Regions from separate parts of the Comamonas sp. Z1 genome, predicted to be linked through region 3. Evidence: riboswitches for the same ligand, from Rfam matches in the RefSeq annotation. Region 3 holds a riboswitch; each other region holds the start of a gene.
The links. Region 3 has a riboswitch for glycine ahead of FSY45_RS09625 (D-amino acid dehydrogenase). Riboswitches for the same ligand answer to the same signal wherever they lie in the genome.

Region 1 (10,400 bases), on a different contig from region 3:
AGCCTGTCTGAGCAAGTCCAGTCCGCTGAAACCGGGCATGTTGTAGTCGGTGACTATGAGGTCAAAACGCTGCGGCTCCTGATGCAGGGCGGCCATGGCCTCATGGGGATCGGTAAAGCCCGAGACTTCATAGCCGCGACGGCGCAGCAGGCGCTGAAACAGAAAGACCAGGGCCTGATCGTCGTCCACATACATGACATGGCTGGCGCGCGTGGCCAGGACAGGCTCGGGCAGCGGGGCTTCGGGCTTGTCCATGCGCATGGGCGGCAGCGCAGAGTGGCTGGAAGTCGGGTCGCTGAGAGGAAAGTACAGCGTGAAGCAACTGCCCTGGCCCAGTTCGCTGTGCACATCGACAGCGCCGCCATGGGTGCGCATCACGCCATGTACGACCGAGAGGCCCAGGCCTGTGCCCTGGCCGACCGGTTTGGTGGTGAAAAAAGGCTCGAAGATGCGTCGCTGAGTCGCGACGTCCATGCCTGGACCAGAGTCCTGCACCATAAAGACCAGGTATTCGGCCACGGCCAGACCCAGGCGTTCGCATTGGTAGCTGTCGGGAGCAATGCGCATGGCCCGCATCTGGATGATGCCGCGCTGACTGCCAATGGCCTGCATGGCGTTGTTGCAGAGATTGAACAGCGCCTGTTCCACCTGAGTGGGGTCGGCCAGCAGCGGCGGCAGATCGTTGGACTCCTGCACCTGCAGCTCTATGGAGGGAGGCAGGGTCACGCGCAGCAGGCGAGCCGTGTCGGACATGACTTCCTGCACCTGAACCGGACGGCGTTCGGGCAGGTCATTGCGGCTGAAGGTCAGAATCTGGCGCACCAGATCGCGGGCGCGGCGACCGGCTTTTTCGATCTCGCGCAGGCTTTCCATGGCAGCCGGGTTGCCGCAGCTATCGGCCTTGGCCAGCTCCACATTACCCAGGATTGCGCCCACGATGTTGTTGAAGTCGTGGGCAATCCCGCCGGCCATGGTGCCTACGGCCTGCATCTTGTGGGATTCGCGCAGCTGGGTTTCCAGCGCATTGCGCTGGGCTTCGGCGCGATTGCGGCTGGTCAGGTCGCGCGCAAAGATGGTGGTGGTGTCGCCGCTGCTGTGGTGTTCGAAGGAGACGCTGATTTCCATGGGAATCTCGCGCCCCGACAGGGTCAGCCCCGTCATCTCGCCCAGCACGGCCTGTGTGGTCAGCGAGGAAAAAGCCAGTGCCCGAGCGGCATCGGGTAAAAAGCGCTCCAGCGGGCTGCCCAGGGCATCCTGAGGCGAGCACAGAAACAGGGCTGCCGCTGTGGGGTTGAAGACAGTGATGCGCTGATGCTGATCGACGCAGATGATGGCGTCCAGCGCAGAGTTGATGACCGATTCCAGCCGTCTCTCGCTGGCATAAAGCTGCTGGTTGCGCTCTTGCAGCGCCTTGCGCTCGGCAAGCAGCGGGCCCTGGTTGACAACGGCACACAAATACTGCCAGGTGGCCGGACCGTTTTGCTGGGGCACGACCACGCCGGCCACATGCAGGTCGCCGCAGAGCTCGAATTCTTCGGTGATCTGGAACAGAACCTCGTGCACCTCGGCGCGTCCCATCGCCTTGGCCTGCTCGAAGGCCGTAGTCACGCGCTCTGCGTCGTTGACATGCACAAAGGGCTTGAAGTTGATCAGCAGCCGGTCTTTTTCGGTGGGCTGAAATGCGCGGTGAGCCATGGCATTGGCCTGGACCACCATATCGTATTCATCAACCACCAGCAGCGGCAGCGGAATGCTTGCAAACAGCGTTTCAAACCGCTCCGATGCGCTCTCGGCCACGGCCTGGCTGTAATTGAGTACCTCGTTTTGCAGCTCCAGCTCGTGCTGGTAGTTGCGCAACTCCGCCACCAGGGCCTGCAGCGGGTCTTCATCCTCCGGCACCAATGGCTGGGTGTTGGCGCTCAGGCCCAGCGGCGCAGCACCGGGGGCCAGCAGGGCATGCAGAGGCAGGCCGCCATCAATGACAGGCAGCAAGGGAGGGGGAGTGGGTTCAGAGGAGCTCATGAGACAGGCAGAAGACCTTGGCAGTGTAAGCCGGTCCCTGCACCTGCCCTTGAAAAAGGCGGGCAGTCAACCTGTATTCAGGCAACTCGATGCTCGGTTTGGCGGCAGCAACGCCGATTGCATTGATGTCGTGAATGCATTCACTGCGGGCGAACAGCAGCGGGCGGGCTGGTGTTCGACATTGATTGAGCATAAAAAAGCCAGTGCGGCAGAGCGCACTGGCTTGGGGGAGACCCTGGCTATCAGTCTTCGTAAGCGTCCATGGGCACGCAGCTGCAAAACAGATTGCGGTCGCCATAGACGTTGTCCACGCGGCCCACGGGGCTCCAATACTTGGCGCGGCGCAGGGCAGGCACGGGATAGGCGGCGGTTTCGCGGCTGTAGCCATGTTGCCAGTCTGCGGCCAGCAAGGCCTCTGCCGTATGGGGCGCGTTCTTGAGCGGGTTGTCATCCCTGGGCAGTCTGCCGGCCTCCACTTCGGCAATCTCGGCACGGATGGCGATCATGGCTTCGATGAAGCGGTCCAGCTCAGACAGGCTTTCACTCTCGGTCGGCTCCACCATCAGCGTGTTGGGCACGGGAAAGGACAGCGTCGGTGCGTGGAAGCCGTAGTCGATCAGGCGCTTGGCCACGTCCTCGGCCATCACGCCGCAGCTGTCCTTGAAGTGGCGCAGATCCACGATGCACTCATGGGCTACGTGACCATACTCGCCCGCATACAGCGTGGGGAAGTGCTGCATGAGCCGCGCGCTGATGTAGTTGGCGTTGAGGATGGCGGTCTCGGTCGCCAGCTTCAGGCCCGGCTCGCCCATCATGCGGATATACATCCAGCTGATAGGCAGCACGGCTGCATTGCCCAAAGGCGCTGCGCTGACAGCTCCCACCTGGCGGACGTCGCCTGCGGTGGCATGCCCCGGCAGAAAGGGCACCAGATCCTCGACCACGCACACGGGGCCGACGCCGGGGCCGCCGCCGCCGTGAGGAATGCAGAAGGTCTTGTGCAAGTTCAGATGGCTGACATCGCCGCCGAACTCGCCGGGTGCGGCAAGACCTACCAGGGCGTTCATATTGGCGCCGTCCACATAAACGCGGCCGCCATGGCTATGCACCAGCTGGCACAGTTCCTTGACCTGGGTCTCGAACACGCCGTGCGTGCTGGGGTAGGTGATCATGATGCAGGCCAGATTGGCGCTGTGCTTCTCGCAGGCCAGCTTCAGATCCGCTATGTCCACGTTGCCGTTGTTATCACACTTGGTGACCACGACCTGCAGGCCCACCATTTGCGCACTGGCCGGGTTGGTGCCGTGGGCGCTGCTGGGAATCAGGCAGATATTGCGGTGTGCCTCGCCGCGTGATTCATGGAAGGCCTTGATGGCCAGCAGACCTGCGTATTCGCCCTGGCTGCCTGCATTGGGCTGCAGGCTGATGCCCGCGTAGCCCGTGGCCTGGCACAGCCAGTCGCGCAGTTGTCGGTCCAGCTCGGCATAGCCTTGCAGCTGGTTGGCGGGCGCAAACGGGTGGATGTCGGCGAACTCTGGCCAGGTGATGGGAATCATCTCGCTGGTGGCATTGAGCTTCATGGTGCAACTGCCCAGCGGGATCATGCTGCGGTCCAGCGCCAGGTCCTTGTCGCTGAGGCTGCGTATATAGCGCAGCATGGCGGTTTCGGAGTGGTGGGTGTTGAAGACCGGGTGGGTCAGATAGGCCGTGCTGCGCTGCAGGGATTCGGGGATCAGCGAGGTCGGGCCTTCGTCCATGGCCTCGATGGTGGGCAGGGCCTGGCCCTCCTGGGCAAAGATGCTCCAGAGCAGCTCGACATCGGCCCGGGTCGTGGTTTCGTCCAGGCTGATGCAGAGATATTCATCCCAGGCTTTGCGCAGGTTGACGCCTCGGGAGACGGCGCGAGCCGCCAGGGCGTCGGTGGCCTCCCGGGTGTGCAGGCTCACGGTGTCGAAGGCTGTGTCGTGGTGATGGGCGCTGAAGCCCAACTGGGCCAGGCCACGGCTCAGAATCGCTGTGAAGCGTGCCACACGCTGGGCAATGCGCCTCAACCCCTGGGGGCCGTGGTAGACGGCATACATGCTGGCAATCACTGCCGGCAGGACCTGGGCCGTACAGATATTGGATGTCGCTTTCTCGCGGCGGATATGTTGTTCGCGCGTCTGCAGCGCGAGGCGGTAGGCGGGCTTGCCATGCGCATCGACGCTGACACCCACCAGACGGCCGGGCAGGCTGCGTTTGTATTCGTCGCGGCAGGCCATGAAGGCCGCGTGTGGACCGCCTGCGCCCATGGGCATGCCGAAGCGCTGGCTGTTGCCCACGACAATATCGGCATCCCATTCGCCGGGCGGTGTCAGCAGGGTCAGAGCCAGCAGGTCGGTGGCCACGATGGCGGCGGCCTGCTTGGCGTGAATGGCTTGCACATCGGCCTTCCAGTCCACGATCCAGCCGCTGGATGCGGGGTACTGGATGACGGCAGCAAACAGATCGCCTGCCAGCGCGGCCTCCCACTCTTGCTGGCTGTTGGCGATCACCACTTCGATGCCGATCGGCCGGGCACGGGTCTCGATGACTTCAATTGTTTGCGGGTGCAGATCGCCGGCCAGCACGATGCGATGGCTTCTGGATTTGACGGAGCGCCTGGCCAGTGTCATGGCCTCGGCGGCTGCCGTGGCCTCGTCCAGCATGGATGCATTGGCAATCGGCATGCCGGTCAGGTCGGTCACCATGGTCTGGAAGTTGACCAGCGCCTCCATGCGGCCTTGTGAGATTTCTGCCTGGTAGGGGGTATAGGCCGTATACCAGGCTGGATTCTCGAGGATGTTGCGCAGGATGACGCCCGGCGTGTGCGTGCCGTAGTAGCCCTGGCCGATAAAGCTCTTCAGAACCTGATTCTTGCTGGCGATGGCCTTGAGTTCGGCCAGCGCAGCGGCTTCGGTAATCGGCGCCGGAAGATCCATGGGCCTGGCGCGTGCGATGGAGTCGGGCATCACATCGCGAATCAAGGCATCCAGCGAGGGCTTGCCGATGGCGGCCAGCATTTTTTGCTGCTCATCGGCGTCCGGGCCTATATGACGGGGGATGAATTCGTGGCTGTTTTCCAGCGCTTGCAGGGAAGCGACGGGGGCGGGAGGCGACATCAGCATGGGAGGGACCTATTCTCAAATACTGTGACTGACGGTTTGCATGCCAGGCATGCGTGAATGCCGTATGCCTGAAGGCATGCGGCCGGTGCTTCAAGCAGCGCTGGCTTGTTCCAGCGCGGTGTTCATCAGAGCCAGGCGTTCGCTTTCCTGGTCGGCATATTCCCAATCGGGATATTTGCTGCGTGCCACGGTGTTCAGCCATTGCTGGCAGGCCAGGGCAAGCAGGGCTTGCTGTTGCAGATCGGCATCGATGCTGCCTGTGATCTTGAGCTGACCAAAGGCGGTGGCCACGTGGGCGCGACAGACCGAGCGCAGATAGATCTGGTTCATGTCGTCGCTGGCCAGCCACTGGGCCTTGGCCGCATCGTCATGAGCCAGCATGTCCTTGGGCACGGGCAGATCCCAGCCGCTCAGTTGTTGGTGCAGAAAGCGCAGGGTCTTGGCAGACTTGCCGCCCGTCTGCTCCTGGTACCACTCTTGAAGAGCGGCCAGTGTGTCGCTGCCATCATCGCTGCCGAAGGGGCTGAAGTCGTCACCGCAGTCGTAATAGAAGTCCTGGGCTGCGATGCGCGCAAAGGTCGGGTGGCTGGTCTCGCGGGCGAGACCGACGTCCGGATCGTCGAAATACAGAATGGTGCTCATGGCTGCATGCAAAAACGGCCTTCGCAATGCGAGGGCCGTTGATACGCTTAGTTGTCCTTGGCGAAGTCGTTGTAGGCAGTCTCTTCCATCAGGCCTTCGAGCTCGCCCACATTGCTCATCTTGACCTTGAAGAACCAGCCAGCGGCCAGGGGGTCGCTGTTGGCGAGCGACGGGTCGTCGCGCAGGGCTTCGTTGACTTCGACGATCTCGCCGGTCACGGGCATGTAGACATCGGCAGCGGCCTTGACGGACTCGACCACGCCAGCCACATCGCCGGCCTTGAAGGTGGAGCCCACGGCAGGCAGGTCCACAAACACCACATCGCCCAGTGCATCCTGTGCGTGTACGGTGATGCCGACGATGGCGGCATTGCTGTCAGCGGCGTTGATCCATTCGTGTTCTTTGGAATACTTGATGCTCATGGAAAGCTCCAGATGGGGGATTCAGGGGAATCGGGTGTTGTTTGAGAAAGGTCCAGCTCGCACTTTAGCGGTGTTCTGGCCGCTGTTTGGCAAACTGGCCCGTCTCATGCGCGGCGGCAGACCTAGCCGCGGTAGTAGCGGGTGGGAACGAAGGGCGTGGCGACTACCTTCATGGGCACGGGCTTGCCGCGCACCATGGCGAAGATTTCCGTATCGATGGCGGCGTAGTCGGGCTCGACATAGGCCAGCGCCACAGGCTGGTTGAGCGTGGGGCTGAGCAGGCCGCTGGTGATGTGGCCGATATGCTGTCCGTCCATGTTTTCCAGCACGGCAGGCTCGCGTACGGGAATGCGTTCCAGCGCGATCAGGCCCACGCGCTTGCGGCGCAGCGACTGAGGGTTCTGCAATTGCTCCAGCACGATGGCCGCACCGGGAAAACCGCCCTCGCGCTCGCCGCCGGTGCGGCGAACCTTCTGCATGGCCCAGTTCAGCGCGGCTTCGACCGGCGTGGTGCTGGTGTCTATGTCGTTGCCGTACAGGCAAAGTCCGGCTTCAAGGCGCAGCGAGTTGCGCGCGCCCAGACCGATGGGGGCCACCTCGGGCTGTGCCAGCAGAGCTTCGGCAAAGGCTTCGGCAGCTTCGCCGGGCAGGGAGATTTCAAAGCCGTCCTCGCCCGTATAGCCGCTGCGCGTGATGTAGAGCGCATGGCCTTGCCAGTCGAAGTAATTGCCGGTCATGAAGAGCAGTTGCGTCACACCGGGAATCAGACGCGAGAGGGCAGTGACGGCTTGCGGGCCTTGCAGGGCCTGCAGGGCGCGCTCGGGCAGTGGGACGACCTCGCAGCGGCTGGCGATGCGGCTCTGGATATGAGCGATATCGGCCTCTTTGCAGGCACCGTTGACGATGAGGAACAGATCTTCGCCGCGGTTGACGAACATCAGGTCGTCGAGAATTCCGCCTTGTTCATCGAGCAGCAGGCCGTAGCGCTGCTTGTGCAGGCCCAGGTCCATGACATCGACGGGCATCAGCGATTCGAGCGCGGCGGCGGCATCGGGGCCGCGCAACAGCAACTGGCCCATGTGCGAGACATCGAACAGGCCGGCAGCCTTGCGCGTGTGCAGATGCTCGGCCATCAGGCCTTGAGGGTATTGCACGGGCATGGCGTAGCCGGCAAACGGCACCATGCGGGCACCCAGTTTCTGGTGCAGTGCAAACAGCGGTGTGGAACGCAGATCGGAAGAGGTGTCAGCAGCAGTCACAGGCAAGCGCTCCGGTGGTCAAACCAAAATGAGTGGCCATGCATGACTGGGCCATGCGTGGCGGGCTTGCCCTGCTGTCCGCTTTACCTGAGAGATTCACTGCACGCATTGCATCGGGCAGTTTGCTCCTTCGGTGGATGCCGGCGCACATACGAAATGACGGCCTGCATCTCTCTCCAGCAAGGGACGCTGCAGGTTTGCACACCTTGCAGCGCTTGTCAGTCCTTTTGCCTGAGCGTTTTGACACCGGGTTGGGGGTCTGCGCCTTCGGCGGTGCGAGGCAGCTTCAAGCTGCAGGCACTCTCTCCTGACCTTGGCGATTCTAGCGGTGGGCAAGGGGCTTGCACCACCGAATCGGATGGATTCTGGGGTTTTCGAGCACAGATCGCTGGAATTGAGCTTGCGGTCTCACTGCGGTTCTGTGTTCATGGCGGGCGTACGAGGAACATCGATCTCCTGGCGCGGAAACACCAGTTGGTAGGGTTGTTCGAAGCAGGACGTCACGGGCTGGCCCTGGCGCATGCCGGGCTTGAACTTCCAGCGTTCGAGCGAGCGCATGATGGACTTCACGATGCGGGGATCGGTATCGGCGGGCTGGTAGGCCACACGGCCGAGTTCGCCCTGGGCCGTGACTTCCAGGCGGAAGACCACCGTGGTCTCCAGCCCGTTCGGAAACCAGTGGGCGCTGATGAAAGGCGTGGTGTGGCGGCGTGGCTGCGGTTGCCGATCGAGCTGGGCGGGGGGTGTGCAGTCTGCCTTGATCCAGGCAGGCCATTCCATGCTCTGTGGCCGCCTGTGCTGCGTGTCCAATGGCGGAGCCGGCGTCGGCTCCGGCTGCCCGGAAACTGTGATCGAGATGCCGGCATTCGGTGGTTGCTTGGGCTGGCTGCCATCGGAGAGGTGGGAGCAGGCTCCGAGCAGCAAGGCGGTCAGAGACGCGGCGCAGGCGGCGGCAAGGTGTGAGGTGCGCGAAATGTCCATGAGGACATTGTCGGCCATGCGGGTTGCACCTTCAGGGTTGCGCGGGGCGCAGATCCAGTCCCTTGCTGTCGGCCTCGGCGCAGGCGCGCCACCAGGGCGATCCGGCATGGGGGGCATCCAGGTCCAGGCGCTCACCCATCATGGGCGTGGCGATCTCTATGCCGTGCTGCCTGCCCAGACTCAGGATCTGCTCGAAGGGGTCCCACCAGGCATGCATGGCGAGGTTGAAAGTGCCGTTGTGTATGGGCAGCAGCCATTGGCCGCCGAGATCCCGGTGTGCCTGCACGGTCTGCGCCGGATGCATATGGACATAGGGCCAGTGGGCGTCGTAGGCGCCGGTCTCCATCAACGTGACATCGAAGGGGCCGAAGCGCCTGCCGATTTCGGCAAAACCGTCGAAGTAGCCGCCATCGCCGCTGAAGAAGACGCGCAGCGGCCTGTCGGCCTGGCGATCTTCTATGGTCCAGGACGCCCAGAGCGTGCGGTTGCCGTCGCGCAGGCTGCGTCCCGAGAAATGCTGGGCCGGCGTGGCCGTGAAGCGCAGGCCGTCGACCTCGCTGCCCTGCCACCAGTCGTGCTGCACGATCTTGTCGGCCGGCACGCCCCAGGCCACCAGTCTGTCTCCCACTCCCAAGGGGCAGAGAAAAACTCCCACCTTGGGCGCGAGCACGCGAATGGTGGCGCGGTCCAGATGGTCGTAGTGGTCATGCGAGAGCAGCACGCCGCGCAAGGCAGGCAACTCGTCCAGGGCAATCGGCGGGGCATGAAAGCGCTTGGGGCCGGCAAACGATAGCGGCGAGGCGCGCTCGGAAAACACGGGGTCCGTCAACCACCAGGCGCCGCGCAGCTTCATCAGCAAGGTCGAATGGCCCAGGCGATACAGGCTGCGTTCGGGCGCGAGGTTCAGTTCGGTCGTGCTCAGCGGCAAAACGGGCAGCGCCTTGCCCGGCTGGGAATCGGCCGGCTTGTTGAAGAGGAACTTCCATAGCGTCCCGGCATCTGGCTTGGGGCTGTTGACCGGACGCGGATGCGTGTTGCGAAAACGCCCGCCCGAATACTGGGGCGAGTCCTCGTAGTCGGTGATGGAGGTGGAGAGACTTGGTTTGCGAAACAAGATCAGGCGCCTTATTGAGACATTGGCCGCAGTTTGGGACGGTTTGCAGCGCTGCAAGAGCCGGCTTGCAAGAGGCCGTAACACAGGCACGGCCATTCAGCTGCTTTCTCGGGGCGGATGCGACACTCGCTGCCTGAGGAGCAAATGCACATGAATCCCATGGTTCACAATTTGGAGAGCATGCTGGCGGCCGGCAAGGATGGTGCGCTGCTGCGCTATACCCTGGGCAAGGCCTATGCCGACGACGAGCAGATGGCCGTGGCGCGCGAGCATCTGCGCAAGGCCACGGCACTGGATGCCGAATACTCCGTCGCCTGGAAGCAACTGGGCAAGGTGGAGCTGGCGCTGGGCGATGCGCAGGCGGCGCGAGCCGCCTGGCAGCAAGGGCTGAGCTGCGCCCAGGCCAAGGGCGATGCCCAGGTCGTCAAGGAGCTGCAGGTTTTTTTGCGGCGCCTGGACAAGCAGGCTGCCGGCGCCTAGAAACTATCAAAAAATAGCTGGCAGCGATTGTGGGTCAATCGCTTCCAGCCAATTCTGTCTGAAGTTCGTCAGTGTGCGCCAGCGGCCGCGTCGGAGGCTCCTGCGGCAGAAGCCGGGCGCTTGGTGAACCAGATCAGCACGATCAGGCTCAGGAACAGAAAGGACGATGCCAGAAAGATGTCGTCGGCGGCCCGCGTGAAGGCCTGCTGATCGATCAGCCGGTTGATCTGGGCATAGGCCTGCTCGGCACTCATGCCCGCTGCCTGCAGATTTCTGACCGTGCTGGCAAACGTGCCCTGGCCTTGCACCAGCAACTCGGTCAGATGGGCATGGT
Region 2 (10,400 bases), on a different contig from region 3:
ACTGCATCAAGCGACTCGGTGAACAGGTGATGTCACGTTCGCTCGAGCGGCAGGCCAAAGAGCTTCATATCCGGGCCGCTCTTTTCAATCGGTTCACTGAGCTGGGCTGCCCGCAAACAGTGGCTTTGGCATAGCCACGCCCGGGGTCAGGGGCAGTCTGGCCCGGCGCTGATTTTTGCAACAACACCATGCGCCTAGAGACATGCCCAGTTATAAGATACATAATTGATGAATCTTATGTGCAGCAACGACAGCGAAAGGAATTGTGCGATGAGGATTCATGAGCTTTGCACTGAAGAGGAGGTCGTCAGCTTGGTGCACTCCTTCTATGCGCGAATACGCCAGGACGAGGTGCTTGGCCCCATCTTCGATGCACGTATAGCGGACTGGGACCATCATCTGACCAAGCTGGTGGATTTCTGGTCGGCCATTTTGCGACGCACAGCACGCTTTTCAGGGGCCCCTATGCCCAAACATGCTGCGCTACCAGGTCTAAGCCAAGAGCTGTTTGAGCGCTGGCTGGGCCTGTTCGAGATCACACTGGCCGAGCAACCCAACCGCGCCATGGCCGATCAAGCGTGGCAGGCGGCGCGCCGTATTGCACAGAGCCTGTGGTCGGGCTACCAGATGAGCCGTGATCCCAAGGCACTACCGGCGGTGGTGAGCCATGTCTGAGCTGCTGCAGATCGAGGAGCCGATGAGGTCTGCGCCCCAACCCAAGCCTCCTGCGCCCCAGTGGAAAGCCTTACTGGAGCTTGGCTTCAGGCCCTTGTACATGGCCGGTTGTCTGTGGGCGGCGGTGTCGGTCGCGCTGTGGGTGTTCGCGCCACAGTGGCTTGCGGGGCGTTTGGGCGGCGTGCTGTGGCATGCGCACGAGATGTTGTGGGCCTTTGTGGCGACGATTGCCGTGGGCTTTCTGCTCACGGCGGCTAGTAACTGGACTGGAAGCAACCCTATTCAGGGCCGGGCGCTGGGCGGGTTGTGCGTACTGTGGCTGCTGGCGCGCGTTGGTTTTCTGGTGGTGGGTGATACAGCTTTTGCTTTTGCCGTAGTGTGTGAACTGCTGTTTTTCGCCGCCGCTGCCATAGTGCTGGGCCGGGTGATCTATGCAGCACGCAGCCGACGCAATTACGGCCTGCCGCTGCTGGTGTCAGGCCTGGGCGTGGCCGATGCACTCTTTCTGCTCTCGGTATGGCAAGGCAGCGACTACGCAACGCTGATGCACTACCTCTATGCAGGGCTGCTGTGCATGGCTGTGATTGCACTACTGGTGGCGCGGCGCGTTATTCCATTCTTCGCTATGCGGGCGGTGACGGATCTGCAGATTCCCATGCATATGGCCAGCGGGCAGTGGCAACTCTGGGCTGGCGGGCTTGGCATTGTCTGCCTGTTGCTGGGCTGGGTGCCGGGTATGGTGACCGCATTGGCTGTCACGGGACTCATCACCCTATGGCAGGTGTTGGCCTGGAAACCCTGGGCTGTGCGTCAGGTGCCGTTGCTGTGGATTCTGTATCTGGGTCATGCGGCCTTGGGCACGGGCCTGCTGGTGGCAGCGCTCCAGGCGAGCAGCTGGGTACTGCGCCTGGCCTGGCCGGTCCATGTGATCGGCGTGGCCGGCTTTGCGGTGCTGATAATCGGCATGGTGACACGTACGGCTTTGGGCCATCTGGGGCGACCATTGCGCGCCGATGGGAGCATCGTGGTCATGTATGTGCTGGTGCTCGCCGCCGCTTTGCTGCGCCTGCTGGCACTTCTGCCTGCAGGGCTCCCTCAAGCCGCGCTGCATGCATCGGCGCTTGCATGGGTGCTGGCCTTTGCTTTGTACCTTTGGCGATTTGTGCCCTTGCTGATTCGGCCGCGCCTGCCACCTGCTGGACTCTCAGCGGCTCAGCCCTCAGGACATGTCGTCCGCAAGTCCAGAAAATCTGTTTGAACGAGATCACTCAATGCGTCTAACCCTGATGACCGACTATGCGCTGCGGCTGCTCATGCATGTGGCCCAGCGGCCAGATCGCCTGTGCACGATTTCGGAGGTTGCGCAGGCTTATAGCATTTCCGAGGCAAATCTGATGAAAGTGACGCATCAACTGGCCCTGCAGGGTTGGATAGAGACGGTACGTGGCAAGGGAGGCGGCATGCGCCTCGCCCGTGAACCTAAGCAGATCCATATCGGTACAGTGATACGGGGACTAGAGTCCGACTTCACGCTGGTGGAATGCTTTGGCAACGACAACCGGTGCACGCTGACCGGCGACTGCCGCCTCGCTGGCATGTTGCAAGGAGCTTTGCACAGCTTCATGGCGCATCTGGATGGCTTCACTCTTGCAGACCTGATACCACCAACCTCTGTCAGCGCAGTGCCGTTGATTCCTGCCATACGACTGTCAAGAGAGAAGGCCCAGACATGAGCTATGGCCTGCTGATCACACTACACCTGCTGGCCGCCGTGGCGTTTGCAGGCACAGTGTTCTTCGAAGTCGTGCTGCTGGCCAACGTGCACAGCCGAGTGCCGCAGCAGCACATGCTCCCCGTGGAGCAGGCGCTGGGGACACGCGCCACCGCCGTCATGCCCTGGGTGTTGCTAGTGCTGTATTCTGCGGGAGCAGGCTTGGCCTGGCAGCACCGCTCGGTACTGGCGCACCCATTGGCCAGCAGCACAGGCATGCTGATGGTGCTCAAGATTGCGCTGGCGCTTAGCGTGCTTGCGCACTTCGCCAGCGCCATGTGGTGGCGCCGCCAAGGACAACTTAATGGACGACGCTCGCACCGATTGCACCTGAGCGTGTTCTGCCATGTGCTGGTCATTGTCTTGCTGGCCAAGGCCATGTTCTATCTGCACTGGTAAGAGCCATGCGAGGTATGCCAAGCGGCTGCATCCAAATGCGTCATGGCAGACTTTCCCCTTGATCAGGGTGAGTCTGCCAATTCAATATCCAAAGAACTCCTCACTACGCACATCGTCCTCATCAATACCGGCTGATAACAGCAACTGCTGCATTGCCGCAACCATGGAAGGTGGACCAGCAACATAAAAGATCGGATCAGCCAAGCCCACAATGGCCTGCTGGAGCCACGCTCTATCGATCGTTTGTGTATCACCACTCCAATCCACGGCAGAGTGCGCCATATCCGTCATGGTGGCCTTGAGCCGGAATTTGGGATTCTTCTTTTCGAGAGCTTGAAGCTCAGAGAGAAACGCCGAATCTTCTGGACGACGATTGGAATACAGCAGAAGCAAATCCTGCTGTGACTGCTGCATTGCAGCATTTCTCAGCATGCTCATGAACGGCGTCACGCCAATCCCACCGGCGATGAGCACACCCGCTCGCGCTGTGTTTTTGTGCAAGGTAAGCGAACCAAATGGGCCATCGATATCCAACTCAGCACCTACGGGCAGAGCTGCCAAAGCGCGTTTGTAAACACTGTCCCTCATCCGCGTGGCAAACACTAATTCACTCTCGTGCGGCGCGCTGACGATGGAGAATGCGTGACATCGCTCCTCTTTGCTCTCCCCAGGGACCGCGCCCGGCAGCTGGATTTCAAACGCCTGTCCAGGGCGGAAATCAAACCCCGCCGGTTTGGCGAGATGGAATGCCATCGTACCCTGTGCAACCTCCTCGCGTTCGAGGATTTTGCTGTGCTCTATGCCCATGATTCACTCCTTCGCAATCAATGGATCTACACATTGGATGTGTCCAATGGAGCAAATATTCCCGTCAATCGATACCCACCGTGAGAAACGGGTCGAATTGGGCGTTCTCATTGAGTCGACCACCTCAGCCTGTTATGGCAGCGTTCGGCCAGAAGCAGCCCCGTTCAGCACGAGGCCGCGAATGGGGGGTCTAGGCTGGTTACAGACGCAGAGATGCGGCAAGTCTGCGACCGCTACCTCAGATACCAGACGTTGACCTGCTACCTGGCCAGACTTCCGCTGTGCGCCTCAAACCGAAAACTGGCTGGGCGCAGTGCACAAGACAATTGAACGACAGCTCTCGTGAACTGCGAACTGATGCTGCCGACCCAGTGCAGTCGTTCCGAGGGTTTCATCGAACTACTGAATCTATAAGTTAGACAAGCCATTCGACATGAATTGAGGCTTAAATCCAGTTTTGTCCTGTTCGGAAATCAGTCGGATGACTTTGCATGGGACTCCGGCAGCGATGACACCTGACGGAATATCTGATGTCACAACACTGCCGGAGCCAATGATCGAACCATCTCCAATCGCTACCCCGGGATTGATGTGCACACCTGCTCCAACCCAGACTCGATTGCCAATCTTTACGGGCTTTGCGAAGCATCCACCTGCGGCGCGCTCCATGGGGTCAATTGCGTGATTAGACGTATAGATACCGACTCGCGGCGCAAGGAGCACATCGTCACCGATGTATATGCCACCGCCATCAAGCATGATGCAATCGAAGTTGGCATAGAAATTGTCGCCAATGTGGATATTCCGCCCGAACTCACAACGGAAGGTCGGTTCGAAGTGTACGTTTCGACCTAGATGCCCTAGCAGAGACCTGAGGATCGCCTCCCGCTCACTAGCTGGTTTCGAGAAGGAGTTGTTGTACTCATTGGTCAGCAGCACCGCACTCTGCCTCGCCGCCACCAATTCAGGCGAGAGGTCGTTATACATTTGCCCAGAACAAATATGAGCAAGTTGCGTTTCGAGCTTTGACATTGGGTGCGACTAGTTTTTTAGGAAGGCGATAACCATAGCGCATCGCTGACACTCCTACGGCAACTCCTGGCCACAAGCGACCGTCTCAGAGCCACTCACTCAATGCGGCAATTTGTCCGGATCTACCTCTCAAGTGAGGCATCCGCTTGTATTAGTCGCGCGAATTGGTGGCTGCCAAGTCGGAGTATTTGCACAGCATCTGTATCGGGAAGATAGGGCAATTCGACTCGTACACGACCTTGCTGCCATACCGCGATAGGTACCCAGGGGAAAGTGGGCAACCACGGTAGAAAATGCACCGCAGGTTTGGATGAATCGCGTGCGATACCCGCCCCAAGCTCCCTGCATCGCAGCGAAGACAATGCCCCTTTCAAGTAGTTCACCGCGTCTTCAGCAAAGGCATCAATGCAGGAGTGATTGCCTGCGCCTGCTCCGAGGTCAGCGGGTCGTACGAGACAACAATATAGGCGCCCTCCTCCAGCACATCCGCACGGGCGACGTGGTCGCCGAGTATGCCTACCACCTGCTCTGGCGCAAGTCCGAAGTAGTTGTTGCACTGTTCTCTGGCCCAGTAGTTCACCTGCCTGATGTGAAGGCACTCTTGTCTGCGTGGACCGGCTTGAGCCCGGGCATGCATACGTTCTTCATCGCTGGATTTCCAGAATTCATCTTCCTCTTCGGCCAACACATCCATGTCCTCCACCGCAGCGAAGAATGCACCAAAGCTGCGTATATAGAGGGGGATCACCTGGTCGAAGACATACTTCAGGTCGGCTCCATTTTTTGCAGAATTAAATTCGACAGTCATGTAGTCTTCAAGGCATGGAGCCACCTCTGAATGTCGCCGATACCTCCGGCTCAGAAGTCCAATTTCAAGGCGACTGACCTCCTCGTGAAGTCGATAGCTCACTTCATTGACAGGCCAATCCGATCGGTCTTCAAATGTGATGATATCCACATCTGCCAGCCCCCAAGGTGCGGGAAGCAAAGACAAGCTCTTGCATAGCTTTGCGTAGATTTCAGAAGGACTTTCGTCGAAGTCGAATACTCTGCAAACTCTGACAACGTTGGACGTATTTTTCATTTTCTCCGCTGCCGGACACTCATTCCGCTCGGACAGACCGAGTGGATTCCGAAATTCAATCTAAGCTTGTCCGCTGCGATTTTTACTCTGGCATCTGCAGGCAAGTGCCAAACGGCATACACACCGTTTTGGTGCAGCGCAGACTTGCGGCACTTAAGGCCCTGGCCGCCTTGGCTCTGAATAAATGGAAGGGCGGATGCGCAAACCTGCTCTCTTCCAAGAGAAAGTTGCGGGGAGCCTGTATCCCGCCACCTGGTCTCTCTCATTAGAGAAAAGTGGCTTTCCTGCGGGGGACAGCACCTCGTCTCAACCGCAAACCTTCGGTTTGCTGGGCCGTGCCAGCCACACTTTATTTGTAGCTGATGACAAAGGTGGCATCGGCATTCGCGCTGCCGGGCGTCGGCTTCTGTACGAGCGACGTCCAGGTATAACGGGCCTTCAGTTTGATATTCACCGGCTCATTGCCAAATTCGCCAACCATCCACTGATTGACCTCCCCCGATTCGGGCCCGAAGCTCACGAGCTCTTCATTTTCTCGTTGAATCTCGATACCTACGTTTTTGGCCACCGAATCCTCAGAAAGGGACAGAGTCGTTGATCGATTCGCCGGGTTCTGCGCATCCGAAAATACAACAAACATTCTGGTACTTGTTCCGGTATCACCCCCAGCGCATGCAAGGCTCAGGCTGAAATCCTTCCACGGCCCTTTTCCGTTATCCATCAGGTCGGAAGCACTGATGCTATCGAGAGATACCGGAACCAGTGGGGTATTGAGCTTGCATGTCGGCACTCTAGGCTCAACCACGATTCCGCGTCCTTCCATATAGATTCTTCTATAGGTATGTTGCAGGTCAACATATCTGGACTCACCAATCAGTCCACTAATATATCCCCCTGCCGTGATGGGCCCCGTTTTTACCAATTCCACGACAAACTCTTGAGCTGGCGCGAGAAAATAGTTGGTGCGCTCGTCATATCGCGATTGAGGCCACCAATTCTCGGCATTTATGCCCCCTCTGATTCTGATACCCACGCCAGCGATGGAAGTCTTGAAAGTACCATAACCGTCCGACTGGCTACTGGTCGAAACGGTGTAAAGCGTTGTACCCATTTTCTTTTTGCACTGAATATACCCACCAATGCCCGAGGCCTGAGTGTACTTCAAACTAATAACTGTTCCCTCTGGGACCGATGGATCAAAATCCCCGGTCTCCCACGGCTGAACCTTCAAGTCAACTGTTGGAACAACTCGGTCGTCGTCCAGCCTGATAGAACAGATGTCTTGAGCCTGTGCAGCCATGGGTGCAGCCACAAGAAACGAGGTGCACAAGAATCGCAAAATGACTGGCATCAATTTGCGTTTTCGAAATCGTTGATTTGCCATTGAAATTCCACAAATATCTTTTCTGAGGATGGTATTTGCGGTTCATATGGCGATTTCTAGGATTTTTCTCAAAAGTTTGGCGTGAGCCGGCTCTCACCGAGGTTTGAACTTCCCCCCACTCAGGCTTGCAATCAGGTCGGCCTCAGGCTGACCTGAGTCACTCACAGCCCCATGCCGAAGCGGCAGCAATCGCCAACACCAGTTGCTGCACGCCGCCTGTCTTTAACAGCTGTTTTACGCTCCACACAAGCTGTTCGAATTGCATGACCGCCACGTAACGGTTCAAAGGGCCGTTTCTGCATGCCGCGACAGGTTCGTGTCGTCCCTAAGCAGTCTGTCAACGCCTGAAGAATGAGCGAGCCTTCGAGAGCACCGCGTGTTATGGCGGGCGGCTTCACAGACGAAAACGCGGGCTTGCGCGAGCCATGGCGGGGTCGGACCGGCCTTGCGCACCCTGCGCCGGCGGCCGCAGAAGCACACCAATACAGGTATTAACCCGAATAAAGTCGCTGAAACTGGCTAAAATCGCGCCCATCCCGCGGGAGAGCGGAGCCTTTAGAGGGTTCCCGCCGAAGGCGCAAACTCCCATAATCGCTCAGGCAATAAGTACCGCAGGTGGGTCTGACAAGACCCGGATATCGCCAACTGGAGAGCAGCCCGCAACCACAAGTCTGCAGGGCTCACCGAAGGGGCAAGCATGTCCACCGCGAAGGTGCTCATGCGCAACTCTCAGGTAAAAGGACAGCGGGAGAGGCAAGCCGGACACTCCCGCCGATGTGAGTGGCTGGTCTATTTTCAAGTGCCTTCATGCTTCCTTCCGTCTCTTTGCTGGACTCGTTCCAGGCCTCCAACTTCACCGTCATGCTGGTCATCTATCTGGTGGCCATTACCGCCGAAGCCATGTCCGGCGCACTCGCCGCAGGCCGGCGCAATATGGATATCTTCGGCGTCGTCGTCATCGCCTTTGTCACTGCCCTGGGAGGCGGCACCATCCGCGACATGGTGCTGGGCCACTACCCCATCGGCTGGACCCAGCACCCTGAGTATGTGTATCTGGTCATCAGCTTCGGTCTGCTGACCACCGTGATTGCACGCCATATGCACAGGCTCAAGCAGGTGTTTCTGCTGCTGGACGCCATGGGTCTGATCGCCTTTTCGCTGATCGGCTGCAATACCGCGCTGGAGCTGGGCTACCCCACCATCGTCATCATCATGGCCGGCATGATTACCGGCATCAGCGGCGGCATCTTGCGCGATGTGCTCTGCAACCAGGTCCCCGTGGTGTTCCGCCGCGAGCTGTATGCCAGCGTGTCGCTGTCGGTATGCCTGATGTTCCTGGGCCTGCGCTATCTGGATGTCAGCCCCAATATCAGCACCATCGTGTGTTTTGCCGGCGGTCTGGCCTTCCGTCTGGCCGCCATTCGTTTCAAATGGCGCCTGCCGGTTTTTTCGTACCAGCAGCGCTGGGAATAAGATCGAGCTCCCCCTGTGGCGCTGCGCGCCTTTCCCCTCTCTTGCTACGCAGGAGGGGGGACGCAGTCATCGCTGCGGGGCGGCCCTTGCCTGGCTGCTCTGACCTAGACTGCGCCATGCATTACCCATGTAGTTTCACTTTCCATGTCTGAACCGATCACATGGATGCCGGATGGCACCCCCTATAGCTCCAGATTCGGCGATCGCTATCACAGCGAGTTCGGCGGCCTCGACCAGGCCAGCCAGGTTTTTCTCGGTGGCTGCAACCTGCCAGCAGCCTGGGCCGATGCAGCGCAGTGGCGCATTCTGGAGACCGGCTTTGGCTTCGGCCTGAATTTCCTGGTCACCTGGGCGGCATGGAAGGCCGATCCCAGACGCCCGCGCATTCTGCATTTTGTCTCGGTGGAGGCCTACCCTGTCTCGCGCGAGGATCTGCTCGCGTTTTTGCCGGCCGATGAGGTACTGCGCGCGCTTGGCGAACAACTGGCCGAGCAATGGTGGGGACTGCTGCCGGGCGTGCATCGCCTTTCCTTTGATGACGGCCAGGTGCTGCTGACGCTCTATATAGGCGATGCCAGGACCATGCTGCGCAAGCAGCAGATGACGGCGGACAGCGTGTATCTGGATGGCTTCTCCCCCCAGCTCAACCCCGAGATGTGGGATGAAGATGCCATGAAGAACATTGCCCGCCATTGCCGCCGGGGCACGCAGCTTGCCACCTGGTGCGTGGCCGGCCATGTGCGCCTGGCGCTCAAGGCTCAGGGTTTTGAAGTCAAGAAGCACGCTGGCGTGCCGCCCAAGCGCCATAACCTGCACGCAGCCTACAACCCGGCCTGGGAGCCACGCCATCGCCCTGACGGCCTGCCTGCGCCCGTGGGCCAGGCCGGCCGCTGCCTGGTGCTGGGTGCAGGCCTGGCTGGTGCCGCCGCTGCCGCCAGCCTGGCAAGACGCGGCTGGGAAGTGACGGTCCTGGATGCTGCGGCCGAGCCTGCGGCAGGAGCATCAGGCCTGCCAGCCGGCTTGTTTTGCCCGCATATTTCGCCCGATGACAGTGTTCTATCGCGCCTGTCCAGAAGCGGCGTACGCACAACGCTACAAAATCTGCAGCAACTGAGCCAAGCGCAAAAGTTGTATCCAGCCCAGGACTGGGCCCATGGCGGCGTGCTGGAGCATGACCTGAACGAGCCCTCCCATCTGCCCAGGTCATGGCTGCAACCCGGCAGCGAGAACAGCCCCTGGGGCCTGCACTGGAGTGCGCCTGCGCTGCCGGCTCAGCTGGCTGCGGCACAGCTGCCTGCAGACAGCCACGCCGTATGGCATGAGCAGGCTGGCTGGGTACGCCCCGCACAACTGGTGCGCGCGCTGCTGCAAGCCCCCGGGATTCATTGGCAGGGCCATGCCCGAGCTTCGAGCCTGGTGCGCGATGAAGTGCGCAATATCTGGCAGGTGCTGGATGCGCAGGGCCAGACCCTGGCCGAAGCCCCCATGCTGGTGCTGGCCCTTGGCCCGGACACCAAGCCCTTGTTGCAAGCCAGCGGCCTGGCAGCAGGACAATGGGAGCTGCAAGCCATACGCGGCCAGGTCAGCGTGGCCGAGCATGATGCAGGGACGCTGGCGGCCATGCCGCCCTTCCCCGTCAACGGTCATGGCAATCTGGTGCCGGACTTCCCCTCGGCCGACCGGGCCGGCGCGCACCAGTGGATCATGGGATCGACCTTCGAGCGCGATGTGACCGAGCTGCCGCCCACGGCTGCCGACCAGCAGGCCGCCCATGC
Region 3 (10,400 bases):
GGTGGGGTAGGCATAGAGCGCAAAGGCCCGGGCATCGGCACGCCAGACCATGCTGTGGCTCTCGTCCAGCACCCAGGGCTGGGCGGCCTCACCCAGCATCAGCTGCCAGTGCGGATTCTGCAGCGGAGCCATGGGATAGCGCAGCTTGCGCAGCGAAGCCGGCCAGTGGCGCTGCAGCGCCACCGGCGGCACTGAGGTGGGCTGAGCCGGTTGTGGCAGAGTCGGCATGGGCCGGGCGACTTCGGCAGGCAGGCAGTCGGCCGGCACCCAGAGATCCACCACCTGCAGCAGGGGCTGCGGCTGCGCAGCCATATGCTCGCCCAGCCAGGCCTCGAAGCTGGCATCAGACATGATCACATGCGCATCGTCGGCAATGCCGCTTTCGTTGATGCTCTCGCCACTCCAGCGCGGCATGCGCCAGTGGATGACATCCAGCAGCTCGCCTTCCGGCTTGCTGATCACCCAGCTGCGACGTGATTTGCGATCGACCAGATGGGCGACCTCGCTGTCATAAAAGCCCGTGCGCAGCCAGCGCCCGTCATAGGAGGTGTGCATGTCCATCTCCCAGACATGGGGCAGGTAGACGCCGTCCGCACACAGCACATCGCCATAGATGGGACCGCCCATGCCGCGCTCGCCCTGGGGGCGAAAATTCACATCCCTGCTGGCCTCTGACGCCGTATCCGCCTGCGCCGCAAGCTCTTGATCGGAGAGTGTCTGCGCCGCAACCTCCGACGCCGTTCCGGCCTGGGCCACGGACGGCTCGGCCTCCTGCTGGGCAGTTGCAGACGACGCGGGTCTGGCGTCAGCGCGCAAACGCGATATCAGCCAGATCAGCAAACACAGGGCCAGCGCCGCAATGGCGATCAGGATCAGCACAACACTCATGGCGCAATCCTACCGAAAGCCGATGTGAAAAAGGCAGCTCCAAGGCTGCCTTTTCAGAGCAAGACCACAAAAGCCTAGAGATGGAACACGTCCACCGAACGCTCCAGCGTCTTGGCACTCTGGCGCAGCGATTGCGCAGCACTGGTCGACTGCTCCACCAGGGCCGCATTCTGCTGGGTCACGGAGTCGAGCTGGGCCACGGCCTCGTTGACCTGGGAGATCCCTATCGACTGCTCACGCGTGGCAATGCTGATCTGGTGCACCAGGGAGCCGACCTTGTCCACGGCCTGCACCATGCCGTCTATGGTCTGACCCGCGGCACGCATGCGCGCGTTGCCGTCATTGATGCCGTCGACCGTGCGGTTGATGAGCACGCTGATCTCCTTGGCCGCTTCGGCGCTGCGCTGGGCCAGTGCCCGCACCTCGCCCGCCACCACGGCAAAGCCGCGACCCTGCTCGCCGGCCCGCGCCGCTTCCACGGCCGCGTTCAGCGCCAGCAGATTGGTCTGGAAGGCAATGCTCTCGATCACGCCAATGATCTCGCTCATGCGGGTGGAGGAGCCGCGGATATGCTCCATGGCCAGTCCCACTTCGCTGATGGCCGCGCCGCTGCGGCTGGCCACCTTGCTGCTCTCGTCGCTGGCACCGGCCATGAACTGTGCCGTATCGGCCGTCTGCGACACGGTGCCCGAAATTTCCTCCATCGAGGCCGCAGTCTGCTGCAGGCTGGTGGCCTGTGACTCGGTACGCCCTGCCAGATCGAAACTGCTCTGGGCGATTTCATGGGCGGTCTGGGCAAAGCCCTGCACCTCGGTACGCACATCGCCCACCACGGCGCGCAGATTGATCTGAATCTGCTGCAACCTCAGCATCAGCGCCCCCACGGCACCGCTGTAGCTCTGGCTGCATTCGGTGCTCAGATTGCAGGCTGCCACATCGGCCGCAAAGCGGCTGGCTTCCTCCAGTCCCGCCACGCAGCGCCGTTGAAAGCGCCACAGCACGAATGCGCCGCCTGCCACCAGGCTTGCAGCACGCCAGCCCCAGGCGGCTGCACCCAGCCAGCCCAGCATATCGGGCAGCATGGCGATCAAGGCCACGATGGCCAGCAACCAGGCCATGCGCGCCACCAGGCCCACATCCTTGCGACCGTCCCACCAGCCCATCAGCCCCAGACGGCGCACCGCGCCCGCACGCAGGCGGAAGCTGGCCTGGGCCTGCTTTTCCTCGTTGCGCATGCGCGCGTACAGCGCTTCGGCTTCGGCCACTTCCCTGGCCGAAGGCTTGGTACGCACCGACAGATAGCCGCTGGGCTTGCCGCCTTCCATGATGGGCGTGACATTGGCGCGCACCCAGTAGTGGTCGCCGTTCTTTCGGCGGTTCTTGACCAGTGCCGTCCAGGGATAGCCATGGGCGATGGTGCGCCACATGTCCTTGAAGGCGGCGGCCGGCATGTCGGGATGGCGAATCAGATTGTGCGGCTGGCCGATCAGCTCTTCATAGCCATAGCCGCTGACGCGCACGAAAGCGGGATTGCAATGCGTGATCTCGCCCTTGGTGTTGGTGCTGGAGACCAGCAGCTCGTCACCTGGAAAGTCGTAGTTTTGTTGAGATACCGGCAGGTTCAGGCGCATGCTTTGCACTCCTCCAATAAGCCTGTTTAGTTTTTGTTCGAGAGTGAGCGATCAGGCATCCCGTCGACAGCTGGTTAACCAGATACACAAATTCACACTTGGATCATCGCACAGTGATGATTCCCGAGCCCCCAGGCTCAGAACAGAGATGCGGTATAGGGATCCGAATGCTTGACCGAGGTCAAACCATGAGGTCTGAGCAGCAGATCTCTTGCCACCGGATCGTGGGCGCTGGCCTGCCAGAGCTGCTCGGCAATCAGGCCCGAGACCTTGACCCCCAGCAGCCTGATGCGCTTGCCAAGCGGCACGCGCTTGAGGCATTGGCCTGCGGCCAGGCGGATGGCTGCCGCATTCTGTATCGGCAGGTTCAGGGTCTGGTCCCGCGTGGCGATCCTGAAATCGTCATAGCGCAGCTTGATGCCCACGGTGCGCCCCACATAGCCCTTGCGCTGCAGATCCTCGGCCAGACGCTCGCACAGGTCCGTGAAGATCGCGCCCAGTTCGGCCTTGTCGCGCACGGCATGCAGATCGCGCTCGAAGGTGGTCTCGCGACTCATGGAAACCGGCTCGCTCTCGGTTACCACAGCGCGTTCGTCCCGCCCCCAGGCAGACTCGTGCAGCCAATGGCCATAGCTTTTGCCAAACCAGTGCAGCAGCTGCGGCAGGCTTTGCGCGGCCAGGTGACCAATGGTTTCTATGCCCAGGCTCTTGAGCTTGGCATCGGCCTTGGGCCCTATGCCGTTGACCTTGCGGCAGGCCAGCGGCCAGATCCGGCTTTGCAGATCTTCGGGCTGGACGATGGAGATACCGTTGGGCTTGTTGAACTCGCTGGCCATCTTGGCCAGCAGCTTGTTGGGAGCCACACCGACCGAGCAGGTCAGGCCCGTGGCATCGAAGATGGATTTCTGGATCAGCCGGGCCAGCACGCGTCCGCCTTCGCGCTGGCCGCCGGGCACGTCGGTGAAGTCGATGTAGACCTCGTCCACGCCGCGGTTCTCCATCAGCGGAGCAATCGACACGATGATCTCTTTGAAGGCCCGGGAAAAGCGCCTGTACTCGGCAAAGTCCACGGGCAGAAGAATCGCCTGCGGGCACAGCCTGGCGGCCTTCATCATGCCCATGGCCGAGCCCACGCCGAACTGCCGTGCCGGATAGGTGGCCGTGGTGATCACGCCGCGCCCCGTGTAATCGCGCAGCAGCGGAAAGTCCGCCACCGGGATCTCGGACAGCGGCCGCCCCGCATGCCGCGCCAGCAGCTCTTCGTCAAAGCTGCGCCTCCCACCACCGATCACCACCGGCAGCCCCTTGAGCTGCGGGTAGCGCAGCAGCTCCACGGAGGCGTAGAACGCATCCATGTCCAGATGCGCGATGCGCCTGGGTCTGGGCTCGGGGCTGGTGGGAAGATCGCTCACAGCACCGATTTTGCCTGGGCTGGCCAGAGACGGCAGTCATGCGTCAAACAGGCACACAGACACCGGGAAACGGCAAGCAGCGCCAGCCCCCGGACCTGCTGCCATCCCCTCCCGAACAGAGAAGGGGAAGGCTCAAACAGCCTCAGGACGAAACCTTGCCCTGCTTGATGTCTTCGAGCTCGTCAAAGCGCATATCGGCATAGCTGACCCAGGTCTTGCGCTTGACCAGCCAGTAACCCAGCCAGAACAGCAGGAACAGCGGAATGCCCAGATAGGTCGACACCACGCCGCCCCAATCGATGCGATCTTCCAGGAAGGCCTGATAGTTCTGGCCCAGCGTCACCACCAGACACAGCACGAAGGCAAAGATGGGGCCGAAGGGGAAGGCGCCGGCCTTGTAGGGCAGCAGACCCACATCGTGACCATGCATGACATAGCCGCGACGGAAACGGTAGTGGCTGACGGCAATGCCCAGCCAGACGATGAACTCCGTCATGCCGGCCAGATTCAGCAGCCAGATATAGACGGCCTGCGGGCTGTAGAGCGAGGAAAAGAGGCACAGGCTGGCGACCAGCGTGCTGCCGATCAAGGCCACCAGCGGCACGCCGTTCTGGGTCAGCCGGGAGAAGATGCGCGGTGCATTGCCCTCGGTCGCCATGTTGTAGAGCATGCGCGTGGCTGCATACATGCCGGAGTTACCGGCCGACAGCACCGAGGTCAGGATCACCGCATTCATCACCGTGGCCGCCGACAGCAGGCCCGCGTGCTGGAACACCAGCGTGAACGGGCTCACGGCGATATCGGCCACATCGGTGCGCAGCAGCTGCGGATCGGTATAGGGAATCAGAAAGCCGATGACGACAATGGCCAGCACATAGAACAGCAGGATGCGCCAGAACACCTGGCGAATCGCACGCGGCACGTTCTCGCGCGGATTCTCGGATTCGCCCGCCGCCACGCCCACCAGCTCCGTGCCCTGGAAGGAATAGGCCACGATCATGGCCACGCCCACAAAGGTCGCGAAATTGCCGACGAATGGCGCATCGCCCGTGGTCCAGTTCTCGAAGCCCGGTACATGGCCGTTGCTGATGATGCCGAACAGAATCAGCACGCCAGTGATCAGAAAGGCCACCACGGCCAGCACCTTGATCAGCGCGAACCAGTACTCGGCCTCGGCAAAGCCGCGCGCGGAAAACGCGTTCAGCCCCACCATCAGCAGCAGGAACAGGCCGCTCCAGAGGATGCCCGGCACATCGGGAAACCAGTAGGCCATGACCAGTTGCGAGGCCACCAGATCCACCGCCACCACCACGGCCCAGCTGAACCAGAAGTTCCAGCCCAGCGCAAAGCCGAAGCCGCGATCCACATAGCGCGAGGCATAGGTCGAGAAGGAACCGGCCACCGGCATGAAGGCAGCCAGCTCGCCCAGGCTGGTCATGATGTAGTACACCATGATGCCGATGAGCAGATAGGTGAGCACGGCGCCGCCGGGGCCGATCTGGGCGATGGCCGAGCCGGAGGCCACGAACAGGCCCGTTCCGATGGCGCCGCCAATGGCGATCATGCTCAGGTGGCGCTGCTTGAGCACCCGGTGCAAGCGGGGCTGGTTATCGTCACCATCACCAGTCGGCGCGAGCTGCTGGCTTGAGTTGGGTTGGGACATAAATGTCTTGTTGTAATGGTTTGCGCCCATCCGGACAAAACACCCAACCATCCCGCAGGCGCTGCGACAGGCAACGCAAAAAGGCGACCATGACGGTCGCGGGCAACAAGGACAAAGGAACGAAGCCATGACAGCAGAACGCCATGGCGGATAGGCCAGTTGCATCCTGAATCGGCAGCCACCCCAGTCGGGTGCTTCAATGGCAAAGCGGTGATATCGCCGGGCCCATTGACAGGCAAAGACGATATTTTGCCCAAATCCACCGCCGACCATGACCCGCCATGCCAATGCAGGGGCTGACTCTGGGGCTGCTCGGCGGCACTTGACAGCGTCTATCGCTATGAATTTAGAAGCACACTGCGCTTTAATAAATTCATTTTCATAGACAAATAATCAATATTCCCTTGAAGGATAAGCGGTAGGCGCTATCAAATAGCATGGGCCCGACATGAGCAGCCATGGCTGAGCCCTGGCGCAGAAGTCTAGAAAACCCGTATATCCAGGCGCCGCCATTCTTCCTACATTTGCCCACAGGCTCTCAGCCCGGTGATGCCGAGAGAGACTGCAGCGCAAACTTGGCGCATGCAGCGCCGAAGGAGCAACCGCCCCGGAAACTCTCAGGCCAAAGGATCGGCATCGCTTTCACACACTCTGAAGAATGTCCGGACGTCATCGTCCGCCGGGCATACCGAAGGAGCAAGCGAGCAGCGCCGCAAGGCCCTGCCTCGTGAATCTCTCAGGTCCAGAACAGAGGGGGCGTTCGCTGCGCATGTTGCGCACGGGCTCCACCCTTGACGTTTCTGGAATCTGAATCATGAAGACAATCGCCGTCATCGGCGGTGGCATCACGGGCGTGACCACCGCCTACGCCCTCGCACGCCGCGGATTTTCCGTCACCCTGTTCGAGAAGCAGCGCTATGCCGCCATGGAAACCTCGTTCGCCAATGGCGGCCAGCTCTCGGCCTCGAACGCCGAGGTCTGGACCCATTGGTCCACCATCGTCAAGGGCCTCAAGTGGATGTTCAAGAGCGATGCTCCGCTGCTGCTCAACCCCAGGCCCAGCTGGCACAAGATTTCCTGGTTCTGCCAGTTTCTCGCTGCCATCCCCCATTACGAGAAAAACACCGTGGAGACCGCCAGGCTGGCGATTGCGGCACGTGAGCACCTGTTTGACTGGGCGGCCAGCGAAGGCATTGACTTCGATCTGAAGCAAAAAGGCATCTTGCATATCTACCGCGACCGAGCAGGCTTTGAACATGCGGGCAAGGTTTCCCGGTTGCTGGCCAAAGGCGGTCTGGAGCGCCGCGCCGTGACACCGCAGGAGATGCGCTCCATAGAGCCGACCCTGTCCGGAACCTTCTACGGCGGCTACTTCACCGAGAGCGACTCCACGGGCGACATCCACAAGTTCACCAGCGGCCTTGCCGCCGCCTGCGAGCGACTGGGCGTGCAATGCCGCTACGGCCAGGAAATCGTGTCGGTGAACAGCAATGGCAAGCAGGCCAGCGTGACCGTGCGCCAGGGCCTGGAAACCGAGACCTCGACTTTCGACGCCATGGTGGTCTGCGCAGGCACGGCCAGCCGCGCCCTGGCCGCCCAGCTCGGCGACAGCGTCAACATCTATCCGGTCAAGGGCTATTCCATCACGGTGAATCTGCCGGACGAAGCCAGCCGCGCCGCAGCCCCCGTGGTGAGTCTGCTGGACGACGAGACCAAGCTGGTCACCAGCCGCCTCGGCGACGATCGCTTCCGAGTTGCCGGTACGGCGGAGTTCAACGGCTTCAACAAGGACATCCGCGCCGACCGCATCCGCCCGCTCATCGAATGGGTTCAGCAGTGCTTCCCCGGTGTCAGCACGCGCAGCGTCGTGCCCTGGGCTGGCCTGCGCCCCATGATGCCGGACATGCTGCCGCGCGTGGGCCCCGGCAACAAGCCCTGCGTGTTCTACAACACCGGCCACGGCCATCTGGGCTGGACCTTGTCGGCCGTCACCGCCGACATGGTCGGCGACCTCGTGCTGCAGTCCATGGGCAGCGCCAGCAGACAGCCCCGACCGGCCACGCTGAGCACCGCCAGCGCCTGACCACGACCTGAAAACCTCATCAACAAGCCAGACACGGCAGCTGCAGCGCCCCGTGAGGGGCAGCTGTTGCCGTGTGAATGGCAAAACGGAGACATACAACATGAGTCGAAATCATCCAAGCGCAGCCGGGGAGTCGCTGCAGCAGACAGGGGAGCTGGAGCGCGGCCTCAAGGACCGGCACATCCAGCTGATCGCCCTGGGCGGTGCCATTGGCGTGGGCCTGTTCCTGGGCTCGGCCAAGGCGATCCACAAGGCCGGGCCGCTGCTGCTGGTCAGCTACGCCATCGCGGGGCTGGCCATCTTCTTCATCATGCGGGCACTGGGCGAGTTGCTGGTGCACCGCCCGGTGGCCGGCTCTTTTGCCACCTATGCCGAAACCTATGTCAGCCCCTGGGCCGGATTCGTCACCGGCTGGACCTACTGGTTCACCTGGGTGGTGACGGGCATGGCCGAGCTCACGGCCATAGGCATCTACACCCATTACTGGTTTCCGGCCATTCCGCAATGGGTTCCGGCGCTCGCCACCCTGGCCGTGCTGCTGGGCGTGAATCTGATTGCGGTCAAGGTCTTCGGCGAGCTGGAATTCTGGTTCGCGCTGATCAAGGTCGTGACCATTGTTGCCACGCTGGTGCTGGGTGTGGCCATCATCACCACGGGCTGGGGACCGCTGGGCCAGACGGCAAGCTTCGCCAATCTCTGGTCGCACGGCGGCTTTGCGCCCGTGGGCATGGTGGGCGTGGTCTTCACCCTGCAGATCGCCTGCTTTGCCTATACCGGCGTGGAGCTGATCGGCGTGACGGCCGGCGAGGCCGAGTCGCCCGAGAAAGTGCTGCCTCGCGCCACCAACAGCATCGTCTACCGCATTCTGATCTTCTATATCGGTGCCCTGATCGTCATCATGTCGCTGGTGCCCTGGAACGAGCTCAGCCCCGACATGAGCCCCTTCGTCCATGTCTTCGACAAGCTGGGCATTCCCGCCGCTGCCGGCATCATCAACTTCGTGGTCATCACCGCCGCAGCCTCTTCGTGCAACAGCGGCATCTTCAGCACGGGCCGCATGCTCTATACGCTGGCGCAATTCAAACAGGCGCCCGCCAGGCTGGGCCGGATCAATTCACGCCATGTGCCGGCCGCCGGCATTTTGATCTCTGCAGCCTTCATGCTGGTCGGCGTGGTGCTGAACTATCTGGTGCCCGAGGAAGCCTTCATCTACGTGACCAGCATTGCCACCATAGGCGCCGTCTGGACCTGGGGCATCATCGTCTTCTCCCATCTGCGCTATCGCCGCGCCGTCAGCCTGGGTCATGCCGCAGCCGTGGCCTACCGCATGCCCGGCGCGCCGTTCACCAACTGGTTTGTGCTGGCCTTTCTGGCCGTGGTGCTGGTCTGCCTGTCGCTGGATGCCAGCACCCGCGTGGCGCTCTATATCGCGCCCCTGTGGTTTGCGCTGCTGACGATCGGCTACCGGCTCTACGCGGTCAAGCCCGAGCAGCGCCAACGCCTGGCGCAAGCGCAACAGCAAGCCGCCTGAGGCGCAGCACAGCCGCGCTGTCGATGCCCTGGCTGCAGCTGAGACAGCGACAGCCGCGGCAGCACGCTATTGATTCAGAAGCTTCTTGCGCTTTTTCATAGTTCATTTCAAAGACTTTTAGCTTTGAAAAAGAGCATAGACAAGCGCAGGTAGCTCTTGAAATCAGAGCTGCAGACAGATCAGCACCAGGCCCAGCATCATCAGCGCCATGCCCAGCTTTTCCGTCAATGAGAGCTTCTCGCTGAACACCTTGCGCGAGACGATATAGCTGAACACCACCTCCACCATGCCCAGGGTGCGCACGGCAGCGGCCCCCTGCATGGCATAGGCGGTGAACCAGGCCAGCGAGGCCGCAGCGCCCATGCTGCCGGCCAGCAGCGAGATGCGCCAGGCCTTGAAGATGGGACGCAGGCCCTGCTCATGGGTTCTGACAATCCAGGCGCTCATGACGACGGACTGCATGGTCTGCGCGATCAGCACGCCCCAGGCCCCGGACAGCCAGGGCGAGCTCACGCCCAGTGTTGCGATCTCGACCGCGCCGCCGCGAAAGCCCACCGTGGCCAGCGCAAAACAGGCGCCGCAGATCAGCCCGTAGACCGAAGATTTGCTGGTCCAAGCCGAGAGCGTGAACAGCTGCCCGCGCGGCGGCAGCGACAGCATCAGCACGCCCACGGTGGCAAGCACCATGGCCAGCAGCGCCAGCCGGGTCGGCAGCTCGTGCAGAAACATGGCGGCAAACAAGGCCACCTGCAGCACCTCGGTCTTGGACAGCGTGACCGCCACGGCAAAATTGCGCTCCTTCATGGCCATGAGCAAGGCAGCCGTGGCCGCAACCTGAAAGAAGGCACCAAGCGCGATCCAGCCCAGATACGCGGCACTGAACTTCGGCAGCACCAGGGACGGATCGCCCAGACTGTACAGCGCCAGCAGATAGATGGCAGCAAACGGCAGGCCATAGAGAAAGCGCACCAGCGTGGCTGGCAAGGTGCCGACCTGCACCGTCAGCGAGCGCTGGGCCGTGTTGCGCACCGTCTGCGCCGCCGCCGCAAACAGCACCACCCCCACCCACAAATATTCCATTCCTATGCCCGGCATGAGATGCTTTCTTTTCTGTTAGCGCGCCAGCATAGCGCCGGCTGCCGGACGGTGCTGACGCGATTCGTGCAGTCCACCCGCTCAAGCCAAGGCGACG

Region 1: another riboswitch for glycine. It lies ahead of gcvT (glycine cleavage system aminomethyltransferase GcvT); the one in region 3 lies ahead of FSY45_RS09625 (D-amino acid dehydrogenase).
Region 2: another riboswitch for glycine. It lies ahead of FSY45_RS17035 (trimeric intracellular cation channel family protein); the one in region 3 lies ahead of FSY45_RS09625 (D-amino acid dehydrogenase).

The regions. Positions count from the first base shown of each region.
Region 1 is NZ_VOQT01000001.1:153,924-164,323, reverse strand. It holds gene FSY45_RS00740 (PAS domain-containing sensor histidine kinase) at 1-2,022, opposite strand, end outside; gene FSY45_RS00735 (hypothetical protein) at 2,009-2,215, opposite strand; gene gcvP (aminomethyl-transferring glycine dehydrogenase) at 2,265-5,168, opposite strand; gene FSY45_RS00725 (MolR family transcriptional regulator) at 5,259-5,810, opposite strand; gene gcvH (glycine cleavage system protein GcvH) at 5,858-6,232, opposite strand; gene gcvT (glycine cleavage system aminomethyltransferase GcvT) at 6,355-7,491, opposite strand; glycine riboswitch at 7,556-7,681, opposite strand; glycine riboswitch at 7,701-7,811, opposite strand; gene FSY45_RS00710 (energy transducer TonB) at 7,900-8,490, opposite strand; gene FSY45_RS00705 (MBL fold metallo-hydrolase) at 8,504-9,586, opposite strand; gene FSY45_RS00700 (hypothetical protein) at 9,737-10,066, shown strand; gene FSY45_RS00695 (DHA2 family efflux MFS transporter permease subunit) at 10,135-10,400, opposite strand, start outside.
Region 2 is NZ_VOQT01000009.1:153,907-164,306, reverse strand. It holds partial or broken gene FSY45_RS17080 (IS5/IS1182 family transposase) at 1-134, shown strand, start outside; gene FSY45_RS17075 (group III truncated hemoglobin) at 271-675, shown strand; gene FSY45_RS17070 (NnrS family protein) at 668-1,933, shown strand; gene FSY45_RS17065 (Rrf2 family transcriptional regulator) at 1,947-2,408, shown strand; gene FSY45_RS17060 (CopD family copper resistance protein) at 2,405-2,845, shown strand; gene FSY45_RS17055 (FAD-dependent oxidoreductase) at 2,927-3,652, opposite strand; gene FSY45_RS17050 (sugar O-acetyltransferase) at 4,061-4,684, opposite strand; gene FSY45_RS17045 (hypothetical protein) at 5,064-5,768, opposite strand; gene FSY45_RS17040 (fimbrial protein) at 6,118-7,152, opposite strand; gene FSY45_RS28275 (hypothetical protein) at 7,310-7,438, opposite strand; glycine riboswitch at 7,682-7,774, shown strand; glycine riboswitch at 7,788-7,907, shown strand; gene FSY45_RS17035 (trimeric intracellular cation channel family protein) at 7,960-8,625, shown strand; gene mnmC (FAD-dependent 5-carboxymethylaminomethyl-2-thiouridine(34) oxidoreductase MnmC) at 8,791-10,400, shown strand, end outside.
Region 3 is NZ_VOQT01000004.1:160,414-170,813, reverse strand. It holds gene FSY45_RS09645 (hypothetical protein) at 1-888, opposite strand, end outside; gene FSY45_RS09640 (PAS domain-containing methyl-accepting chemotaxis protein) at 963-2,519, opposite strand; gene dinB (DNA polymerase IV) at 2,657-3,874, opposite strand; gene FSY45_RS09630 (amino acid permease) at 4,074-5,594, opposite strand; glycine riboswitch at 6,138-6,237, shown strand; gene FSY45_RS09625 (D-amino acid dehydrogenase) at 6,409-7,677, shown strand; gene FSY45_RS09620 (amino acid permease) at 7,778-9,208, shown strand; gene FSY45_RS09615 (DMT family transporter) at 9,371-10,303, opposite strand.